3 regions of the Clostridium acetobutylicum ATCC 824 genome follow, and region 2 is predicted to be linked to each of the others. Evidence: a T-box and tRNA genes for the amino acid it is inferred to sense, from the RefSeq annotation. Region 2 holds a T-box; the other regions hold tRNA genes.
The links. A T-box is a leader RNA that pairs with one kind of tRNA and senses whether it is charged. The one in region 2 lies ahead of ileS (isoleucine--tRNA ligase), so its partner is inferred to be a tRNA-Ile.
Positions count from the first base shown of each region.

Region 1 (5,835 bases), 770 kb from region 2:
CCTGTAGGTAAAAAGAGAAAAAAGCCCGATCTGTACCAGAGTACCACGAGACACGTGAAACCTTGTGGGAAGCTGGGAGGACCACCTCCCAAGGCTAAATACTACCTAGTGACCGATAGTGAAGAAGTACCGTGAGGGAAAGGTGAAAAGAACCCCAGGAGGGGAGTGAAATAGAACCTGAAACCGTGTGTCCACAACCGATCAAAACACGTTAATGTGTGATGATGTGCTTTTTGTAGAACGAGCCAGCGAGTTACGGTATGCAGCAAGGTTAAGCACTTAAGGTGCGCAGCCGAAGGGAAACCAAGTCTGAATAGGGCGTATAGTTGCATGCTGTAGACCCGAAACCGGGTGACCTATCCATGGCCAGGGTGAAGCGGAAGTAAAATTCCGTGGAGGCCCGAACCACAATGGTGTTGAAAAACCATGGGATGAGCTGTGGATAGGGGAGAAATTCCAATCGAACTCGGATATAGCTGGTTCTCCTCGAAATAGCTTTAGGGCTAGCGCCATGAATGAGTACCGGAGGTAGAGCACTGAATGAGGTAGGGGCTGACAACAGTTACCGAACTTTATCAAACTCCGAATGCTGGATACTTGAATCATGGTAGTCAGACTGCGAATGATAAGATCCGTAGTCAAAAGGGAAACAGCCCAGATCACCAGCTAAGGTCCCAAAGTATAGATTAAGTGGTAAAGGATGTGGGATTTCTAAGACAACTAGGATGTTGGCTCAGAAGCAGCCATACATTAAAAGAGTGCGTAATAGCTCACTAGTCAAGAGATCCTGCGCCGAAAATGTCCGGGGCTAAAATCTAACACCGAAGCTGTGAACTTGTACTTCGTACAAGTGGTAGAGGAGCATCCTGTATGGGCTGAAGTCGTACCGAAAGGAGCGGTGGACTGTACAGGAGAGAGTATGCTGGCATAAGTAGCGAGAACTAAGTGAGAATCTTAGTGGTCGAAAACCTAAGGTTTCCTGGGGAAGGTTCGTCCGCCCAGGGTAAGTCGGGACCTAAGCCGAGGCCGAAAGGCGTAGGTGATGGACAATCGGTTGATATTCGGATACCGCAGAATAACGTTATGAGAAATGGGATGACGCAGGAGGATAGGATATGCGTACGTTATTGGAAGTACGTCTAAGCACTGAGGATGAAAGATAGGAAAATCCGTCTTTCGTTAAGTCTGGGGTGTAATGGTGAGGTAGTTTACTACCGAAATATCTGATTTCATGCTGCCAAGAAAAGTCTCTATCCAGGAGCTCTGTGCCCGTACCGCAAACCGACACAGGTAGGTGAGGAGAGAATCCTAAGACCATCGGAAGAATTGCTGTTAAGGAACTCGGCAAATTGACCCCGTAACTTCGGGAGAAGGGGTGCCTACGAGAGTAGGTCGCAGAGAATAGGCCCAAGCAACTGTTTATCAAAAACACAGGTTTCTGCTAAAGCGAAAGCTGAAGTATAGGAGCTGACGCCTGCCCGGTGCTGGAAGGTTAAGGGGAATGCTTAGCGCAAGCGAAGGCATGAACTTAAGCCCCAGTAAACGGCGGCCGTAACTATAACGGTCCTAAGGTAGCGAAATTCCTTGTCGGGTAAGTTCCGACCCGCACGAATGGCGTAATGATTTGGGCACTGTCTCAACAGCAAATCCGGCGAAATTGTAGTGCAAGTGAAGATGCTTGCTACCCGCGATTGGACGGAAAGACCCCGTAGAGCTTTACTGTATCTTAGCATTGAATCTCGGTATTGTCTGTACAGAATAGGTGGGAGACTTGGAAGCAGTTCCGTCAGGGATTGTGGAGTCGTCTTTGGGATACCACCCTGACAGTACTGGGGTTCTAACCGGAGGCCATGAAACTGGTCACGGGACATAGCTAGGAGGGCAGTTTGACTGGGGCGGTCGCCTCCTAAAAAGTAACGGAGGCGCCCAAAGGTTCCCTCAGCGCGGTTGGAAACCGCGCGTAGAGTGCAAAGGCAGAAGGGAGCCTGACTGCGACACAAACAAGTGGAGCAGAGACGAAAGTCGGGCTTAGTGATCCGGTGACACCTCGTGGGAGGGTCATCGCTCAACGGATAAAAGCTACCTCGGGGATAACAGGCTGATCTCCCCCAAGAGTCCACATCGACGGGGAGGTTTGGCACCTCGATGTCGGCTCGTCGCATCCTGGGGCTGAAGTAGGTCCCAAGGGTTGGGCTGTTCGCCCATTAAAGCGGCACGCGAGCTGGGTTCAGAACGTCGTGAGACAGTTCGGTCCCTATCCGTCGCGGGCGAAGGAAATTTGAGAGGAGCTGTCCTTAGTACGAGAGGACCGGGATGGACTGACCTCTGGTGTACCAGTTGTCTTACCAAAGGCACGGCTGGGTAGCTATGTCGGGAAGGGATAAACGCTGAAGGCATCTAAGCGTGAAGCCCACCTCAAGATTAGATTTCCCATAACATAAGTTAGTAAGACCCCTGTAAGAACAACAGGTGATAGGTCAGAGGTGTAAGAATGGTAACATTTTAAGCTGACTGATACTAATAGGTCGAGGGCTTGACCAATATAAAGGTAAATATATTAAGATTACTATGCAATTTTGAAAGTACAAATGCTTTCAAAAACTAAATAAATTAATCCGGTGACCATAGCTTGGTTGTAACACCCGTTCCCATACCGAACACGAAGGTTAAGAACCAAAGCGCCGATGGTACTGCAGGGGCAGCCCTGTGGGAGAGTAGGTCATTGCCGGGTAATGGATCTTTAGCTCAGTTGGTTAGAGCAACCGGCTCATAACCGGTCGGTCCGGGGTTCGAGTCCCTGAAGGTCCACCATGGGGGATTAGCTCAGCTGGGAGAGCACCTGCCTTGCACGCAGGGGGTCAAGAGTTCGAATCTCTTATTCTCCACCATAAAAAAGATAGCAGATAAAACTGCTATCTTTTTTATTTTATTCATTATATAATTTTAAGTAAATATAAAGAGGAGGAGATACATTGATTAAAGGGAGAATAAATCAATTTTTTAAATATGTGTCTTCGTATATTAGTGATGATGATAAATTATATATTGAAAAGAGTTTAAATACAAATGAAAAAGAATTATTTTATAAACTATCTATCCATGAGCAAAAACATTCTATAAATGTTGCAAGAGATGTTGAGAAGATATGTAATCAAAAAGATATAATAAAAGCGGCGCTTTTACATGATATAGGTAAAATATATGTAAAGCTTAACTTAATAGATAAATCAATATTAGTTATATTAGATTTTATAACTAAAGGAAAATTAAAAAGGTTAAGTAAATTAAAAAAGGTTAATTGCTATTATAATCATGGAGATATAGGTTATTATATATTAAAAGATATAGAAAATGAAGAAGTATTATTTCTAGTAAAAAATCATCATAATAATAGTATTAATAATAATTTAAAACTTAATATATTAAAAAAATATGATGATAAAAATTAATTTGAGAACTATATTTTTAGTGTTTATGGTAAAATTAAATATATAAATATGGAGTAAGATATGGTGATATAAAATGATTTCTGAAGAAAGAAGAGAAAATATAAAAAACAAATTAGAAAATAATGATGAGCCTATTAAGGGAAGTACCCTAGCAAGAGAATTAGGTGTGACAAGACAAGTGATTGTAAAAGATATAGCAATACTTAGAGCAAAAGGACACAAAATAATTGCAACGCCTAAAGGATATATAATTAATAAAAATAATTCTAATTCTATAAAGAGAGTTCTTGCAGTAGTACATGAGAGAAATGCAATAGAAGATGAACTTAATTCTGTTATTAAGTTTGGAGGAGTTGTAGAAGATGTAATTATAGAACATCCTCTTTATGGAGAAATAAGAGGAATACTTATGATTAGAACACTTTTTGATGTAAAAAACTTTATGAATAAAATTAGAGATTATAGTGCAGAACCTCTTTCAATTCTTACAGGAGGAGTTCACCTTCATACAATAAGAACTGATAACGAAGAGGATATGAATAATATTGTAGATGAATTGACTAGAAAGAACTACATAATATCTGATTAGAAATAAAAAATATGAGGTGAGTTTTTTGAAGAAGAAAGTTACTATTGTAACTATAATTTTATTCTTATTAGTTATAGTTGGTTCATTTGGTAAGGTAACAGACTTTATAATTAATTTAGAATGGTTTAAAGAAATAGGATATACGTCTGTGTATTTTACAAAGCTTGCTGCTATATTAAAACTTATGATTCCTATTTTTATTATTATATATACTGGACTTTGGTTTTATTATAAAAGTATAAGGAAAATAATTATAAAATGGAATAAGGTTGTTGAAGTTAATGTAAAAACTGAAAAATTAAAAAAAAGAGTAGCTATTGTAATTGATGTTATAGCATCTTTTTTTGTCGCATACTTTACGTCTTCAGTATATTGGTATAGAATACTACAGTTTACTAGTGGGAATAGTTTTAATATCAAGGATCCTATTTTTAATCTTGATGTATCGTTTTATGTATTTAGATTGCCACTTATAGAATCATTGTATGGAGTCATGCTGTTATTTCTAATATTTATGGCTGTACTTACAGTTATTCTCTATATAGTATTAAGTTTAAGAGATAGAGTTTATAATAGAAATATTGGTGGTATTAATATTAGTTTCAAGGAATTTTTTAAGGGATTAAGTGACTTTGCAGGTAGGCAGTTTGCTATAATTTCAGGTTTGATAATGTTTTTGGTAGCAGTAGGTTATGCTATAAGGTCATTTAATTTAGTTTATTCTCCACGTGGTGTTGTATATGGTGGAGGATATACAGACATACATGTATCACTTGTATTTTACGTAATTATAATTGCAGCAGCTATAGTATCATCAGTTGTTATTTTTACAAGCATAATCAAATATAAAATTAAGCCTATATTTGTATCAATAGTAGCTATACTAATATTAATTATAGGCCAAAGCATAACGGCTGAAATAGTTCAAAATTTAATTGTTAAATCTAATGAAAAGAATTTAGAAGCTCCTTATATTAAAAATAATATAGAATATACAAGGAAAGCTTTTAATATAGATAAGTTATCAGAAAGTAATTTTCCATCAAGTGATAGTTTAACGCAAGCAGATATAGATAGTAATAGAGATACAGTAAATAATATAAAAGTAAATTCGGTAACACCTGCACTGGAGTTTTATAATCAAGTGCAAGTGGTTAGGTATTACTATGATTTTAGAGATTTAGATGTTGATAGGTATAATATAGGTGGAAAATACAGTGAAGTATTTTTAGCACCAAGAGAAATAGATAGTAAATCACTTGAAGGAAATGCAGATACTTGGCAAAATAGGCATCTTATATATACACATGGATATGGCTTGGTTATGAGTAAGGTTAATTCAGTAACTAGCGAGGGACAACCGAACTTTGTAATAAAAGATATACCTCCTCAAAATAGCACTAATCTTAAGATTACAAATCCTAGAATATACTATGGTGAAGAAACGGATGATTATGCTATTGCAAACAATACTCTTGGAGAGTTTGACTATCCAGATGGAAGTAAAAATAAAACTAATAATTATGATGGGAAAGGTGGAATAAAGGCAAATATTTTAAATAGACTTATATTTGCCATAAATAAGAGAGATTCTAACTTTTTACTGTCAGAGAATATAACTAGTAATAGTAAGATTTTAATCAATAGAAATATAATGGATAGATTAAATAAAATAGCTCCATTTTTAAGTTATGATAAAGATCCTTATGTGGTTTTAAGCGGTGGCAAGTTATTTTGGATTGTAGATGCATATACGACTTCTGATAGATTTCCTTATTCCCAACCATATAACAATGT
Region 1 is NC_003030.1:11,763-17,597, forward strand. It holds rRNA gene CA_RS00045 (23S ribosomal RNA) at 1-2,541, shown strand, start outside; rRNA gene rrf (5S ribosomal RNA) at 2,615-2,731, shown strand; tRNA gene CA_RS00055 (tRNA-Ile) at 2,735-2,811, shown strand; tRNA gene CA_RS00060 (tRNA-Ala) at 2,813-2,888, shown strand; gene CA_RS00065 (HD domain-containing protein) at 2,973-3,449, shown strand; gene CA_RS00070 (transcription repressor NadR) at 3,523-4,038, shown strand; gene CA_RS00075 (UPF0182 family protein) at 4,064-5,835, shown strand, end outside.
Region 1: it has a tRNA-Ile gene. The T-box ahead of ileS (isoleucine--tRNA ligase) is inferred to sense a tRNA for this amino acid. The anticodon was not compared.

Region 2 (5,835 bases):
CATTTCCTGAAACGTAAATCTCTATTTTATCAGCAACTTCAAAACCACTTTCTTTTCTCATGTTTTGAACCTTACTTAATACTTCTCTTAAATAGCCCTCTTCTCTAAGTTCATCAGTTATTGTTGTCTCAAGAACTATTCCTATTTCTCCAATACCTGCAAATGCAAAGCCCTCAAGTCCCTGCATTGTAACAAGAAGATTTTCGCTGTTAAGTTCTATTTCAGTACCATCTACATCAATCTTTACAGCCTCTCCACTTCTTACTCTTTCAGCAAGCTTCATCTGATCCATTGAAGAAATTTCTTTTCTTATCTTAGGAATAAGTTTTCCATAAGACTTACCAAGCACAGGTAAATTAGGCTTTATTTCAAAGTTAACATATTTAGAAAGATCTGCGCCAAACTCTACCTTTTTAACATTAAGTTCATCTCTTATTATATCTCCATAATAATCTGGAAGAGCTTTTGTACTTACACGCATTTCATAAAGTGGCTGTCTGTTTTTAATATTAGCTCCATTTCTAGCACTTCTTCCAAGCTTAACTATTGATATAGCAAGCTTCATTTCCTCTTCAAGACTGCTATCTATGAGACTTTCATCGTATTCAGGCCATTTACAAAGATGTACGCTTTCCTCTGCACCTTCATTTATACTAGTAACTAAACTCTGATATATCTGCTCTGTCATGAATGGTATGAATGGTGCTGCAACCTTTGACAAAGTCACAAGAACTCTATATAAAGTTACATATGCTCCTACCTTATCATCAGTAAGCTCTTGAGTCCAATATCTTGATCTATTTCTTCTTACATACCAATTTGAAAGATCATCTACAAAATCCTGTATTTCAAGCGCTGCTTGAGTTATTCCATATGAATCAAGGTAATTTCCAACATCCTTTGTAAGTGTATTTAACCTAGATACAATCCACTTATCCATAACATTTCCAGAAACAAAATCCTTATAGTCATTTGGATTGAATTTATCTATTTCCGCATACAGTACATAGAATGAATATACATTCCACAAAGTACTTAAAAATTTTCTTTGAGTTTCTGCTACATCTTCCTGTGAAAATCTAGTTGGAAGCCATGGTGCACTTGATGTGTAGAAATGCCATCTACAAGCATCTGCTCCCTGATTATCTAAAACATCAAATGGATCTACAACATTTCCCTTATGCTTTGACATTTTTAGTCCATGTTTATCTAGAACGTGACCTAATACTATACAATTTTCAAAAGAGCTCTTATCAAATATTGATGTAGAAATTGCAAGCAATGTATAGAACCATCCTCTTGTTTGGTCAACAGCTTCTGATATAAACTGTGCTGGGAAGGTATTTTCAAACACTTCCTTGTTTTCAAAAGGATAATGAAGCTGTGCAAAAGGCATTGAACCTGAATCAAACCAGCAGTCTATAACCTCTTCGGTTCTTGTCATAGGCTTACCACACTTAGGACATGTAAGTTTTACTTCGTCAATGTATGGTTTATGAAGCTCTATGTTTTCTGGAACATTGATTCCCTTCTCTTTAAGCTCTTCAATACTTCCAACGCAATCTCTATGACCGCATTCACATTGCCAAATTGGGAGTGGTGTACCCCAATATCTGTCTCTGCTTATACCCCAGTCTATAACATTTTCAACGAACTTACCAAATCTTCCTGTCCTTATGTTATCTGGATACCAGTGAATTTTATTATTATTTTCAACTAGTTTATCCCTTAAAGAAGTCATTCTTACAAACCAGCTATCTCTTGGATAATATAAAAGTGGTGTATCACATCTCCAGCAGTGAGGATATGAGTGAGTAAACTTCTCTGACTTATATAAAGTTCCATTTTCCTTCATGTATTCAAGAATCTTAGGATCTGCTTTCTTTACAAACAATCCCTTCCATGGTTCAACTTCATCCACAAATTTACCTTCACCATTAACTAAATTTATAAGTGGCAAATCGTATTTTTTACCAAGCATGTTATCATCTTCACCATAAGCAGGCGCTATATGAACTATTCCAGTACCATCTGATAAAGTTACAAAATCACCGTGTACAACATAAAATGCTTTTTTATCAGGATTTGCAAATTTAAATAGCTGTTCATATTCCATTCCCAAAAGTTTTTCACCTTTGAACTCAGAAACTACTTCATATTCTCCTTCAAGTACAGTTAAAAGTGCTTTTGCAAGTATTAAATGCTCTCCATTGTTTATAACCTCTACGTAATCGTAAGCCTTATTAATAGCAAGTGCTACGTTACTTGGAAGTGTCCATGGTGTTGTTGTCCATGCTAATATATATTTATTTTCTTCACCTTTTACTTTAAATTTAACAAAAGCTGTTGCTTCTTTTACATCTTTGTATCCTTGAGCAACTTCGTGAGAAGAAAGCGCAGTTCCACACCTAGGGCAATACGGAACTATTTTATGACCTTTATATAAAAGATCCTTATCCCACATTTGTTTTAAAGCCCACCATACGGATTCTATATAATCATTGTGATAAGTTACATAAGGATTTTCCATGTCAACCCAATAACCTAGCTTTTCGGACATATCCTTCCACAAGCTAACATATGAGAAAACACTCTCCTTACATTCTTTAACAAACTTTTCTATTCCGTATTCCTCTATTTGAGGTTTTCCTGAAATTCCAAGTTTCTTCTCTATCTCAAGCTCTACAGGAAGTCCGTGAGTATCCCATCCAGCTTTCCTTGGAACCTTGTAGCCCTTCATTACTTTATATCTTGGAATTAAATCCTTCATTACTCTTGTAATAATATGACCTACATGGGGTCTTCCATTTGCAGTTGGTGGACCATCATAAAAACTAAAATATTCACCATCCTGATTTGAGTTAAAGCTTTTTTTCACTATTTCCTTTTCATGCCATAATTTTAGTACGTCTCTTTCAATGTCAACAAACGATTTGCTAGAATCAACTTTCTTATACATTATGAAACTCCTTTCCAAAACGTTAGTCATAGAAAAACTAGTAGAGAATTCGCTTACATACATAAGTTTCACAACTACTAACTTTCCTATTTTTTCATTCACATATAATAAAAAACTCCGCCCTAAAATAGGACGAAGTTACATTCGCTTATATACCACCTATGGTTTAATCTTCAGGCACTTTTTAATACCCTATTCTTTAACGCAGAATTACGAAAAAACTTACTATAATTTCAGTCTCCAGCTCCAGGGTGATTTTCCTTAAACTTAAGCTGCAAAGTTTCCACCATTTCCTTGCTCTCTATAAGCTTTCCTAAAAGTACTTTTCCCTTTCTACACTATTTTCCTTAATATTAATATATTATAGCTTATATCGTATTATATTACAAGATATTATTTATGTCAAATGAATCAATTATAGTCACTATGCCCCTTATCTTTTCTAACTATATTTCTAATCAATAAATCACTAATATAAGTATATTTATTAATCATAATAAAATTAAAACCTCTGATAGATATGTATTCTATTTCTTTTTAGTGTTTTACTTATCATAATATTGGTTAAACTTTATATAGTATATAACTATTAACTAAATTTATCAAAAATGGGGTGCTAGTTATGAAAAAAATTGTCTTAATAGTTACTCTTGTAATATTTTTTTTAGCTACTGGTTGCAAAAATACCACTATTAGTAAAGCCTCAAACAATACACCTAAACCTAACAAAAATAAAATTTTTTATGAAAAGTATGAAAAAGATTGTTATGGTAATGGAAATTCCGTTGGAAATATTAGCAACTATGGTACTGCCTGCGAAGACACGAATTACATATACTACTCTATAACCTATGGTGCTACAGGAATATACAAAATGAATTATGATGGCTCAAATAAAACAAAGCTAACCTCTGACAAAGCCTACTATTTAAATTCAGATAAGGATTTTCTCTACTATAGAAATGTGTCCGATGAAGGGAGACTTTATAAAATCAATAAGTCAAGCTTAAAAACTTCAAAATTAACCAATGATAAAGTGTTTTATCTTAATCTTTCAAAGGGCTATCTTTATTATCAGAATGAAAATGACGGAAATAAATTATATAAGATAAAAACTGATGGTTCAGACAGACAAAAACTAAACGATTCATACTCCTCCTATATCACAGTTGTTGACAACTATATATACTATCAAAATGAAACTCTTGGAAATTCTTTGTATAGAATAAAGAATACCGGAGAAGATGATACTAAACTAAACGATGACACTTCAATTTACATAAATGTTTTTAATGACTTTATATACTATACAAATGATTCAGATAACGGAACGGTTTATAAAATCAAAAATGATGGGAGTGAGAAACAACAGGTAGACAGTACTTCATCTCATTACTTAAATTTTAGTGGAAATTTGCTATATTCAAGTGATAATAAACGAAATCTATTCTTTAGAATTAATAACAATAACTTAAATAAAGTAGTATTTAATTCTAATAGAATTTCAAAAATATCAAATATAAATGTTATAAATAGTTTTGTTTTCTTCGACGGAACGACTAATGATGGAAACTCAAATTACATTATGAAAACTGATGGAACAGAACTTAGAAAGCTTCAGTAAAAAAGCTATAGTAGCTCTAAGCTAAAACTACTACAGCTTTTTTGTAAAAGTTTATTTTTTATCTGTTCTATTACAGGAATACTTGCTTTATGATAAAAAATCCATTAAATTTTTATTTTTTCTACTTAAACAGTTTCCTTTTTCTTTTACGCCTCTTTCCCCTTTTACCTTCGTTGCCATAATAACTGTAATAACCTCTACTACCTACTTTTACCTTGTTAAGAACTGTTCCAAGTATGTTGGCATTTACATTTTCTAAAAGTTCTTTAGCTCTTTTAGCTGCTTCTATTTCAGCCACCCCAGAACTTACAACTAAAATCACACCATCTACCATAGTAGAAAGAATTTGAGGGTCCGTTACTGCTATTATAGGAGGAGTATCAAGTATTATATATTTAAATACTCCTTTTGATTCATTTAAGAATTCTTTCATTTTATGTGATGCAAGCATTTCTGCAGGATTAGGTGGTATTTTACCAGAGGTTAAAACACAAAGTTTCTTATTAAAATAATGAGCCGAATCTTCAAACTTAGCTTGTCCCGCTATTATGTTTGATAAACCAGAACTATTAGATAATTTAAATTTTTTGTGTATGCTTGGTTTTCTTAAATCGCAGTCAACAATTAAAACTTGATTTCCTGTTTCAGCCATGGCAAGTGCTAAATTAGCTGCCGTAGTTGATTTTCCTTCACCTGGCCCTGAACTTGTAACCAGTATAACTCTAATTTCTTCATCGAAACTTGAAAACTGAATGTTACTTCTTAAGGTTCTATAAGATTCTGCTACTGGAGATTTAGGATTATCCTTAACAATCAACATTGATTTTTCACCACCTCTTATTTTTACATAAAAGTAATATTATTACATTAGTATTTAACTCTATAGCATCAAACTTTTATGCATTATATGCATTTTAAGCTTGATTATACTAGATTTATTTATTATACAACATATACGTAATAATTGTGTGAACTTTAAAATATATATTTTTAATAATGTGTAAATTTAAAAAGGATGATTTTGTTTATTTGAAAACACTTGTACAAATGAACAAAACCATCTAACCTATGCTAATTGTTTACTTATTATTTTTTTTAAGAAAAGTAAGACCTTATTTGCGCCCAAAGCCAAAATTACTGGTATAAGTACTCCTACTATAGAATAAGCAATCCACCAAAAATTATTCATATTTATTATTCTATGACTTAAATAAGAGTAACTTAAGTTATATATATATATTTGCGCTAAATT
Region 2 is NC_003030.1:3,185,104-3,190,938, forward strand. It holds gene ileS (isoleucine--tRNA ligase) at 1-2,959, opposite strand, end outside; T-box leader at 3,085-3,304, opposite strand; gene CA_RS15620 (DUF5050 domain-containing protein) at 3,582-4,583, shown strand; gene CA_RS15625 (CpsD/CapB family tyrosine-protein kinase) at 4,705-5,403, opposite strand; gene CA_RS15630 (acyltransferase family protein) at 5,650-5,835, opposite strand, start outside.

Region 3 (5,835 bases), 150 kb from region 2:
TCGGTGTTAGATTTTAGCCCCGGACATTTTCGGCGCAGGATCTCTTGACTAGTGAGCTATTACGCACTCTTTTAATGTATGGCTGCTTCTGAGCCAACATCCTAGTTGTCTTAGAAATCCCACATCCTTTACCACTTAATCTATACTTTGGGACCTTAGCTGGTGATCTGGGCTGTTTCCCTTTTGACTACGGATCTTATCATTCGCAGTCTGACTACCATGATTCAAGTATCCAGCATTCGGAGTTTGATAAAGTTCGGTAACTGTTGTCAGCCCCTACCTCATTCAGTGCTCTACCTCCGGTACTCATTCATGGCGCTAGCCCTAAAGCTATTTCGAGGAGAACCAGCTATATCCGAGTTCGATTGGAATTTCTCCCCTATCCACAGCTCATCCCATGGTTTTTCAACACCATTGTGGTTCGGGCCTCCACGGAATTTTACTTCCGCTTCACCCTGGCCATGGATAGGTCACCCGGTTTCGGGTCTACAGCATGCAACTATACGCCCTATTCAGACTTGGTTTCCCTTCGGCTGCGCACCTTAAGTGCTTAACCTTGCTGCATACCGTAACTCGCTGGCTCGTTCTACAAAAAGCACATCATCACACATTAACGTGTTTTGATCGGTTGTGGACACACGGTTTCAGGTTCTATTTCACTCCCCTCCTGGGGTTCTTTTCACCTTTCCCTCACGGTACTTCTTCACTATCGGTCACTAGGTAGTATTTAGCCTTGGGAGGTGGTCCTCCCAGCTTCCCACAAGGTTTCACGTGTCTCGTGGTACTCTGGTACAGATCGGGCTTTTTTCTCTTTTTACCTACAGGACTATTACCTTCTATGGTTTAACTTTCCAGAAATCTTCGGTTAAGATATAAAGCCTTAATGATCTGACCGCAACCCCGGAAACAAGTTTCCGGTTTGGGCTCTTTCCGTTTCGCTCGCCGCTACTAAGGAAATCGATTTTTCTTTCTCTTCCTCCAGGTACTTAGATGTTTCAGTTCCCCGGGTTTACCTCTATATACCTATGAATTCAGTATACAGTTCATGGGGTTACCCATGAGAGTTTCCTCATTCGGAAATCTTCGGTTCACAGGCTATTTGCGCCTACCCGAAGCTTATCGCAGCTTATCACGTCCTTCATCGGCTCCTAGTGCCAAGGCATTCACCATGCGCCCTTTGTAGCTTGACCTTAAGTAAATATATTTAAATTCAAACAACAAAGAATTAACTTTGCCTTGCTTTAGAGTATTACTCTATATTGATTACTATGCAATTTTCAAAGTACAAATTTAGAGAGAATTAAACTCTCAAAATTAAACAGAGAACAAAGAACCTTCATGGAAATTACATTTCCATGTCGACTCCTTAGAAAGGAGGTGATCCAGCCGCAGGTTCTCCTACGGCTACCTTGTTACGACTTCACCCCAATTATCAACCCCACCTTCGACCGCTGGTTCCAAAAGGTTACCTCACGGGCTTCGGGTGTTGCCGACTCTCATGGTGTGACGGGCGGTGTGTACAAGACCCGGGAACGTATTCACCGCGACATTCTGATTCGCGATTACTAGCAACTCCGGCTTCATGTAGGCGAGTTTCAGCCTACAATCCGAACTGGGATGGGGTTTTGAGTTTTGCTCCACCTTGCGGTATTGCATCTTTTTGTCCCCACCATTGTAGCACGTGTGTAGCCCTAGACATAAGGGGCATGATGATTTGACGTCATCCCCACCTTCCTCCCGGTTAACCCGGGCAGTCTCACTAGAGTGCTCAACTAAATGTTAGCAACTAATGATAAGGGTTGCGCTCGTTGCGGGACTTAACCCAACATCTCACGACACGAGCTGACGACAACCATGCACCACCTGTCATCCTGTCCCCGAAGGGACTTCATCCATTACGGACTAATTCAGGAGATGTCAAGTCTAGGTAAGGTTCTTCGCGTTGCTTCGAATTAAACCACATGCTCCGCTGCTTGTGCGGGTCCCCGTCAATTCCTTTGAGTTTTAATCTTGCGACCGTACTTCCCAGGCGGAATACTTATTGTGTTAACTGCGGCACAGAAGGAGTCGATACCTCCTACACCTAGTATTCATCGTTTACGGCGTGGACTACCAGGGTATCTAATCCTGTTTGCTCCCCACGCTTTCATGCCTCAGCGTCAGTTACAGTCCAGAAGGCCGCCTTCGCCACTGGTATTCTTCCTAATCTCTACGCATTTCACCGCTACACTAGGAATTCTGCCTTCCTCTCCTGCACTCCAGACATCCAGTTTGAAATGCAGCCCCCAAGTTAAGCCCGGGGATTTCACATCTCACTTAAATATCCGCCTACACATCCTTTACGCCCAGTAAATCCGGACAACGCTTGCCACCTACGTATTACCGCGGCTGCTGGCACGTAGTTAGCCGTGGCTTCCTCCTATGGTACCGTCATTATCGTCCCATAAGACAGAGTTTTACGATCCGAAGACCTTCATCACTCACGCGGCGTTGCTGCATCAGGGTTTCCCCCATTGTGCAATATTCCCCACTGCTGCCTCCCGTAGGAGTCTGGACCGTGTCTCAGTTCCAATGTGGCCGATCACCCTCTCAGGTCGGCTACGCATCGAAGCCTTGGTGAGCCGTTACCTCACCAACAAGCTAATGCGCCGCGGGTCCATCTCATAGCGAATAAATCCTTTGGCTCAAGAATCATGCGATTCTCGAGTATTATGCGGTATTAATCTTCCTTTCGAAAGGCTATTCCCCACTATGAGGTAGGTTACCCACGTGTTACTCACCCGTCCGCCGCTGGGAACCGAAGTTCCCCGCTCGACTTGCATGTGTTAAGCACGCCGCCAGCGTTCGTCCTGAGCCAGGATCAAACTCTCAATTTAAAAGTTTTGATATAATACAGATGCTAATCTGTATTCCTTTAGCTCATCGCTAAATTTATTTAAATAGAATAAATTCTATTCAAAAGAATTGCTGGTTCTTTAATTCTCTGTTTAATTTTAAAAGTTCAATTGTTCGCTGCACTCAGACAGCTTAATTATAATAACATCTACATTTAATCTTGTCAACTACTTTTTTCGTTTTTAAGATTGAATGTTGTCGCTTAGTGCGGCGACATGTAATATAATATCACATAGTGTATTATATACTTTTATTATTAACATCATTTAAGATAAATATACCTCTTTCTCTCTGTTTTTTTACATTATACTCAATATTTCTTATATTGATACTCAAGGAGTAGTTTATGACATAATTTTGAAAATAAGACCCTAAAACGACAAAACAAGGTATACTAAAAAACAAATATAAACTTAGTATGCCTTGTTTTTACCTTCTTATACTATTATATAAAAAAAAGAGCAGCCATCACTGACTGTTCTTTTTGGTGGAGAATAAGAGATTCGAACTCTTGACCCCCTGCGTGCAAGGCAGGTGCTCTCCCAGCTGAGCTAATCCCCCATGGTGGACCTTCAGGGACTCGAACCCCGGACCGACCGGTTATGAGCCGGTTGCTCTAACCAACTGAGCTAAAGATCCATTTCCTAGCAACAATTTAAATATTGTTAGTTAAATCACTTGCTAGGCTAAACCGTAGCAAACAACTTACAGTAAGATATTATAGATCATTTAAATATGTTTGTCAACAGTATTTTTTAAAAAAGTTTAAAATTTATATTTTTTTGTTTTTCCTACTTTAAGTTGTTTACTATTTCTTTAAACTTATTACCTCTCACTTCAAAATTAGGAAAAGAATCAAAGCTTGCACATGCTGGTGATAATGTTACAATATCCCCATTAGTAGCTACCTTTTTAGCTTCACATACAGCCTCTTCTAAATTATCTGATAGTATTATAGGTAATTTTATATTTTTCTCACAAATAACCTTGTCAAAAGTTTCTTTTATTTTATTCTTTGTAGCTCCCATTAAAATTAGTACCTTTATTTTGTCATACCCTTTTTCTGCAAGTGGCTCAAAAGGAATGTGTTTATCATATCCTCCTGCTATAAGTATAACTGGTCTTTCATAAGCATTAAGTCCTGAAATAGTTCTTGTAGGACTTGATGCTATTGAATCATTATAATACTTTACTCCATCTAATTCTCTTACAAATTCACGCCTATGCTCTACTCCAGCAAAATTCATTGCTACTTTTATCATACTTTCTTTTGACACATCCTTGCTCACTGCACAAAACGCTGCCATAAAGTTTTTTACATTATCCATTCCCTTTATTTTTATATCATCCTTGTTGCATATTTTATTTTCAAATAAATATATATTTCCATCTTGTTTATTATAATATGCTCCATTTTTGACCTTTTCGTTTCTGCTAAATTTCAACAAATCTCCTAAAGCTTCGCTCTCCATATTATTTGTTATTTCGTTGTCTCTGTTTATTATCAGAACATTACCTTTGCTTTGATGGGTAAATATATTTTTCTTTGCATTTATATATTCCTCCATGTTCTTGTGTATATCAAGATGATTAGGACTAAGATTTGTAACAACTGCTACTTCAGGTGAAACATCTATTGTCATAAGTTGAAAACTAGATAATTCTAATACTACTTTATCCTTTGTAGAAACCTCTTTTATTTTTGAAAACAAAGGTGTTCCTATATTACCTCCAACCCACGTTTTATAACCTTCTTCTTTAAGCATATTATATATAAGTGTAGTAGTTGTAGTCTTTCCATCGCTACCTGTTACACCAAAAATTTTAGCTGGGCAATATTTTATAAACTCTTCCATTTCTGATGTTATATATGCACCCTCTTGTTTTGCTTTCACTAATGCTTCGCTGTCTATTCTCATGGACGGTGTTTTAAATACTACATCAAAGCCTTTTAATGCAGATAAATAATTCTCTCCAAGCTCAAACTTTACGTTCTCACTTGAAAATTCATTAATTACTTCATCACCTAATTCTTCTTTTGTTTTTCTATCAAACGCAGTTATCTCAGCTCCTAATTTACTTAGAAAATGTATAAGTGGTCTATTACTTATTCCCATTCCAACAACTGCAGTTTTTTTATTTTTTATAAATTTCACAAATTCATTAAAATCTCTTTTCATATCGCTAAATCCTCCCATTTCAGATTCAATTATATCACTTTACAAAACTATAACAAATAGAAATTTTACATCTAAAATATTAACAGTAATTGCTTTATAGTGACACTTTACATAAAAAATATATATTTTTTATGTAAAGTATTGAAAAATATTAATATATTGTGCTATAATATAGAAGTGCCGTAAGGAAAACATTAATATAATTCCCCAAGTTTTAATTGAACATATAACATATCCCCATGATTAAACCCTATTTTGCCGGATTTTAGTATCCGGCTTTTTCTTTTTGTACAAGCTTTTAAAATAAAGGACTTTCTATATTACAAACCTCAACAGTTTTTATAAGAAAATCCTTTACTTTATTAAATAATCTATTTTATTTTTTCTTCTAAGTATTTTTCTAACTCTTCAATTTTAACTCTTACCTGACTCATGCTGTCTCTATCTCTTATAGTAACCGCTTCATCTTCTAAAGTGTCAAAATCAACAGTTATACAATAAGGTGTTCCTATTTCATCCTGTCTTCTATATCTCTTACCAATACTTCCTGTTTCATCATATTCAATGTTAAATTTAGAACTAATCTTACTATATACATCTAAAGCTTTTTCAGATAACTTCTTACTTAAAGGAAGAACTGCAGCTTTAATAGGTGCAATTTGTGGATGAAAATGTAATACTATTCTTTGATCTCCACCTTCAAGTTCTTCTTCATCGTAGGCATCAATTAAAAATGCAAGTGCAACTCTATCTGCTCCTA
Region 3 is NC_003030.1:3,334,581-3,340,415, forward strand. It holds rRNA gene CA_RS16405 (23S ribosomal RNA) at 1-1,190, opposite strand, end outside; rRNA gene CA_RS16410 (16S ribosomal RNA) at 1,371-2,876, opposite strand; tRNA gene CA_RS16420 (tRNA-Ala) at 3,381-3,456, opposite strand; tRNA gene CA_RS16425 (tRNA-Ile) at 3,458-3,534, opposite strand; gene murD (UDP-N-acetylmuramoyl-L-alanine--D-glutamate ligase) at 3,687-5,075, opposite strand; gene CA_RS16435 (glycine--tRNA ligase) at 5,447-5,835, opposite strand, start outside.
Region 3: it has a tRNA-Ile gene. The T-box ahead of ileS (isoleucine--tRNA ligase) is inferred to sense a tRNA for this amino acid. The anticodon was not compared.